DNA from 2 places in the Bacillus sp. N12A5 genome. Region 1 is predicted to be linked to the other one. Evidence: riboswitches for the same ligand, from Rfam matches in the RefSeq annotation. Region 1 holds a riboswitch; the other holds the start of a gene.
What was found. Region 1 has a riboswitch for S-adenosylmethionine ahead of mtnK (S-methyl-5-thioribose kinase). Riboswitches for the same ligand answer to the same signal wherever they lie in the genome.
Positions count from the first base shown of each region.

Region 1 (3,122 bases):
ATTCCTTTACAAGTAACTTAAATAATTCAATAACTTCCGTTATCGTTTTGAATTCCGAACGTTTTTCGATAAAAGCTGTGCCTGTGTCCAGCGCCAGCCGTTTTCTGCTGATTCGTTTATCAAACGGCACGATCGCATCCAGATCAGCCACATGTGCCAGACCGATCGTGCGGCGTATCAGTTCGCAGCCGGCAAACCCGATCGCTTCTTCGAAAATATGAGTGAGCGTATCCGCAAGGTACCCGTCGATTTTGGCGTAAACATCCAGGCTGTCCTTCTCCCAGGCTTCACTGAACGTCTCTTTAAACGTTTCCCAAACCCGGCTGACATGTTCATATAACGGCTCTCTGTCATCGCCGTCACGGCTGAGAGCGTTCAAAAATAAGTTGGCGATAAATTGGCCTACATCGAAGCCGATCGGTCCGTAAAAAGCAAATTCAGGATCAATCACCTTTGTTTCATGTTCGCTGGCGAAAATGCTTCCTGTATGCAAATCACCATGAATCAGCGTTTCTGCAGACGTTAAAAATGACTTTTTCAGCTTTGCGGCTTCGATTTTGAGGGTGTCATTATTCCAAAGCTTTTCGACAAAGGGACGAAGCTCTTCTTCAAAATCATTTGTGTCATGGTCAAAGAAAGGGTCTGTAAAGACGAGCCTTTCCGTTATGTCGCACAGCTCCAGATTTGTAAACTGTTTAACAAGCTGTTTTTTCACCTTGGGTTCAAGCGCGTAGTCTGATGAATAGAAAAGTGTTTTTCCTAAAAATTCACCGATGTGCTGTGAAAGGTGCGGATAGGTTTCACCCTCAATAAGTCCTTTTCTTGCGATTTTCAGGTGAGAAAGATCCTCCATGACGGTAACCGCCATTTCCGTATCAGAATAAAACACTCTTGGAACCAGATGAGGGACATGCTCGCCCTGGCGGATGAGAGCGCTGCTTTCGATTCTTGCACGATCGATTGTCAGCGGCCAGCTTTCTCCGACCACTTTTGCATAAGGAACCGCCTGTTTAATGATCAGCGCTCTGTCATGTTCTTGGTCATGAATATGAAACACGTAATTTAGGTTGCCGTCGCCGATCTCCCGGCAGGTCAGCGTGCTCTTGCTTTGGAATAAGCCAAGCTTCACCGCCAGTGCCACAGCGGAGCTTTCATTTAACGTTTCGTATAAAGGTGTTTTCGTGACTGCCATCGTCATAACCTCCAATTATGTAATCTGTAAATATGTTTGCAGCTGAATGGCCGTAAAAAAGCCTCCTTCTCAGAGAGAAGGAGGCTAACATCTATGTCCGCCTCTCTTATCTCTCAGATCAGATCTGAATGGAATTAGCACCGTGCCTTAAGAGACCAGCGTCTCGGCGCGAAAAAGATGCGCCCCATTTCACAATGGAATTACGGTCGGTTGCTGTTGGGGTCAAAAGGCCAAATCCCTCGCCCAACTCTCGATAAGAGAATATATTCACTTGTTAAACAATTCTAATTTATCAGTTGATGAACATACTAACAGGTGTTTTAATAAGTTGTCAATATATTTTTTAATATAAATCTTTTCTGATATCATCAAAAACAGGGATGCTTTCCCGCACCTCGGCGCTTTCCTGAAGGTCAATTTCCGCTCTGACAATGCCTTCTTCCCGGCCGCCTTCAGCTAGTACACGCCCCCATGGATCAATAATCAGGCTGTGTCCGGCGAATTCATTATCCGGATTTGAACCGGTGCAATTGCAGGCTGCGATAAAGCATTGATTTTCAATGGCCCGCGCAATAAGCAGGCTTTTCCAATGATCAAGGCGGGGAAGAGGCCATTCCGCGGAAATAAACAGCACGTTGGCGCCCTTTGTCGTATGTTTTCTGATCCACTCTGGAAAACGGATATCGTAACAGATCAGTCCTGAGCTTTTGACGCCATCAAGCTCAAAATATCCGTCTTCGGAGCCGGCTGATAAATACACATGCTCATCCATCAGCTGAAAGAGATGGGCTTTTCTGTATTCTTTAATGATTTGTCCTTCCTTATCCGCAATGTACATTGTATTATAAACATCAGAACCCTTCCTGACAGCGACCGATCCTGCAACAATATGAACGCGATGTTTTTTTGCCGTTTTCTTCAGCCAGCTCTTAGCAGAACGCCCATCTTCATCAGCAAGCTCATCAAGGTTAGACAGGTCATATCCGGTCGTCCATAATTCAGGCAGAACAAGAACATCAGCATGTTTGCTTTCCTTTTCGATGAAAGATTCAGCCTTTTTTATATTTTCCGAAGGTTTACCATATGAAATATCAAACTGAAGACAAGATATCGTCCATTTCATCTTTTAACACCCCAAATTTTTCTTTACTTTTTTCATTTAACCATATATGATGATGGACTATCATTTCAAGATTTTTTTAGAAGGTGAGAATAGATGAAATTTGAACAGTCTCAGATATTGAAGGAATTGCCTAAACAATTCTTCGCTTCTCTGGTGCAGAAAGTGAACCGAAAGCTCGCAGAAGGACACGACGTCATCAATCTCGGACAGGGAAATCCGGATCAGCCGACTCCGGGACATATCGTCGAGGAAATGAAACGAGCCGTTGCTGATCCTGAAAATCATAAATATTCGTCTTTTCGCGGCTCATACAGACTGAAGTCAGCAGCGGCAGCATTTTATAAAAGAGAATACGGCATTGATCTTGACCCTGAAACTGAAGTCGCTGTTTTATTCGGCGGTAAAGCCGGTCTTGTCGAGCTCCCGCAATGCTTATTGAATCCCGGTGATACGATTTTAGTGCCGGATCCCGGCTATCCTGATTACTGGTCAGGTGTCACACTCGCGAAAGCGAAGATGGAGAGGATGCCGCTCGTAGAGGACAGGGCGTTTCTTCCTGATTACAGCAGCATCGGCGCTGAAGTGAGGGATCAGGCGAAACTGATGTATTTAAATTATCCGAATAATCCGACTGGAGCAGTTGCTACTTCTGATTTTTTTGAAGAAACCGTGCGTTTTGCGAAAGAAAACAGGATCTGTGTCGTTCACGATTTTGCTTATGGCGCTGTAGGATTTGACGGCTGCAAGCCTTTAAGTTTTTTGCAGGCTGAAGGTGCGAAGGATATCGGAATTGAAATATATACGCTG
Region 1 is NZ_JALAMR010000002.1:384,614-387,735, forward strand. Features, by position in the region: gene mtnK (S-methyl-5-thioribose kinase) at 1-1,192, opposite strand, end outside; SAM riboswitch class I at 1,296-1,452, opposite strand; gene MOC09_RS02395 (carbon-nitrogen family hydrolase) at 1,536-2,315, opposite strand; gene mtnE (methionine-glutamine aminotransferase) at 2,409-3,122, shown strand, end outside.

Region 2 (3,122 bases), on a different contig from region 1:
GGAATCGGATTCGAAATCGCGAGGGAATTCGCCCGTGAAGGCGCCAGCGTCATCATTTCAGATCTCCATCAGAAAGCGTGCGAAAAGGCAGTCTCCAAGCTTGCAGATGAAGGATTTGACGCGGTGGCCATCCCGTGTGATGTGACAAAGGAAGCGCAAGTCGCTGACACGGTGAACGCCATCCAAAAACGGTACGGGCGCTTGGATATTTTGGTGAACAATGCCGGTATTCAGCACGTCGCCCCGATTGAAGAGTTTCCGACAGAAACCTTTGAACAGCTGATCAAGGTCATGCTGACGGCGCCCTTCATCGCAATGAAGCATGTTTTTCCGATCATGAAAAAACAGCAGTTTGGCAGAATCATTAATATCGCGTCTGTTAATGGATTAGTTGGCTTTGCAGGGAAATCCGCTTACAATAGCGCCAAGCACGGCGTCATTGGACTCACAAAAGTCGGGGCGCTGGAAGGCGCGCCCCACGGCATTACAGTCAATGCGCTCTGCCCGGGTTATGTCGATACCCAGCTTGTACGCAATCAGCTTAGCGATCTATCGAAAACGAGAAATGTCCCTTACGACTCTGTACTTGAACAAGTCATTTTTCCGCTTGTGCCGCAAAAGCGACTGCTTTCCGTCAAGGAAATTGCGGATTATGCCGTGTTTTTGGCAAGCGAGAAGGCGAAGGGCGTCACTGGGCAGGCTGTCGTCCTTGATGGGGGCTACACTGCACAATGATAGAAAAAACACACTTGCTCCGTTAGGGAATCAAGTGTGTTTTTTCTTTGCTTATTTCCACACATCGTTAGCGATCTCAACCACGTGGCGAAGCTTCGCCCATTGCTGTTCTTCAGTCAGCTTGTTGCCTTCCTCAGTGGAAGCGAATCCGCATTGAGGGCTGAGGCAAAGCTGGTCTAAGCTCACATAACGGGATGCTTCTTCAATACGGCGTTTCACATCGTCCGGATGTTCAAGCTTACCAAATTTAGATGTCACTAAACCAAGGACAAGCTGAAGGTCAGAGCGCTTCACATACCGGAGCGGCTCAAATCCGCCTGAGCGTGAATCATCATACTCTAAGAAAAGCCCGTCCAGGTTCAAGCCGTCAAAAATAGTTTCGGCTGCTGCGTCATAGCCGCCTTCAGCTGTCCAAGTGGACTGGAAGTTGCCGCGGCAAATATGCATGGTTACCGTCAAGTCATCCGGACGGTCAGCAATCGCGTCGTTAATGGATTTCGCAAATAGCTGGCGAAGCTCGTCAGGCGTTGTTCCAAACGCTTCGATTTGTTTTAAGCCTTTTTCAGATAAGAAAACAGCCCATGCCGTATCATCAAGCTGGAGGTAGCGGCAGCCTCTGTCGTAAAACGCTTGAATCGCCTTTTTATATGCTTTGGATACATCGTGCTGGAAAAGGTGATAGTCATTTTTATAGGAAGCCTTTTCTAGCTTGCCGCGGAAAAACAGCATATTCGGGCTTGGGATCGTCATCTTTGGCGTCGCATCACCGGCAATGCTGTGGAGAAATGAGTAATCTTCAAGCATTGGGTGAGTTGAAAAGTCGATATCACCTGTGACTTTGATGCCGCGTGCTTTAGTCTGCACATTATGGAATTGAATGCCGTGCTCAGGAGTGAACGGCTCAACGCCATCCAGATTTTCTAAGAAATCAAAATGCCACCACGCTCTGCGGAATTCACCGTCAGTCACGACGTTCAGGCCGGTTTCCTTTTGTTTCTCCACAATGCGGGTGATTTCATCGTCTTCAATTTGGCGGAGCTGTTCAGCCGTAATTTCGCCAGCCGCTTTTTGCAGCCGTGCTTTTTTGACGGGCTCAGATCTCAGCAGGCTCCCGACTTGATCCGCGCGAAACGGCGGTTTTTTTCTTTGAAGTGATTGTTGTTCTGCGGGTGTTGTTTGTTGTGACATGTTGTCCATTCCTTCTTTCCATTCGAGTATAAAAAAGCTCTTCCTTTGGATAAGGAAGAGCTTGTGTGACAATCTCAACCTTATCTTCAAGAGCAATTATTGCTCTAAAGGATTTAGCACCATTCTGTTAAACAGCGGTTGCCGGGTATCGCAGGGCCAGTCCCTCCACCTCTCTTGATAAGGAAAACCTTTTTATGAAATTTTCTGATAGTATCTATTATTCACACATTTTCTGTTTCTGTCAATGATAGATTATCTCCACACATCGTTGGCGATGTCGATGACATGGCGAAGCTTTGCCCATTGCTGCTCCTCTGTCAAAAGGTTTCCTTCTTCTGTAGAGGCGAAACCGCACTGCGGGCTGAGGCACAGCTGATCCAAGCTGACAAAGCGCGCCGCTTCATTGATTCGGCGTTTCACATCGTCAGGATTTTCGAGCTCGCCGTATTTTGATGTGATCAAGCCGAGCACGATTTGCAGATCTTTGCGTTTCACATAACGGAGCGGATCAAAGTTTCCAGAGCGGTCATCATCGTATTCCAAGAACAAGCCGTCCAGGTTTAAGCCGTCCAAAATCGTTTCTGCAACAGCGTCATAGCCCCCAGATGCCGCCCAAGTTGAACGGAAGTTGCCGCGGCAAATGTGCATCGTGATTGCTAAATCATCAGGCCGGTCTGCCACTGCATCGTTAATCGTTTTGGCAAACAAGGCAGGCAATGTTTCTGGATCGCCGCCGAGCGCCCGGACAACCTCTCTGCCTTTTTCTTCAAAGAAGAGAGACCATGACGTATCATCAAGCTGAAGATAACGGCAGCCAGCGTCATAGAAGGCTTTGATTGCTTTTTTGTACGCTTGGGCCAGGTCATGAAAGTATTCCTCTTGGTCATCATAAATCCCCTTATCAGCCTTTTCACCGAAAAACAGCATATTCGGGCTCGGAATCGTCAGCTTGGGTGTCGCCCCGCCGGCAATCTTATGTAAAAATTGATAATCGGCAAGTGCTGGGTGGCTCGTAAAATCGAGTTTTCCCGTCACCTTGATGCTGCGTGCTTTTGTTTTGGCATGATGGAACTGAATCCCTTCAGCCGGAATGAATGGTTCCACGCCGTCGAGCCCTTCCAGAAAATCATAATGCCACCATGAACGGCGGAATTCCCCGTCTGTTACCACATCAAGGCCGATTTCTTTTTGTTTTTCCA
Region 2 is NZ_JALAMR010000021.1:45,516-48,637, reverse strand. Features, by position in the region: gene MOC09_RS18595 (3-hydroxybutyrate dehydrogenase) at 1-735, shown strand, start outside; gene MOC09_RS18590 (5-methyltetrahydropteroyltriglutamate--homocysteine S-methyltransferase) at 787-1,923, opposite strand; SAM riboswitch class I at 2,001-2,107, opposite strand; gene MOC09_RS18585 (5-methyltetrahydropteroyltriglutamate--homocysteine S-methyltransferase) at 2,176-3,122, opposite strand, start outside.
Region 2: another riboswitch for S-adenosylmethionine. It lies ahead of MOC09_RS18590 (5-methyltetrahydropteroyltriglutamate--homocysteine S-methyltransferase); the one in region 1 lies ahead of mtnK (S-methyl-5-thioribose kinase).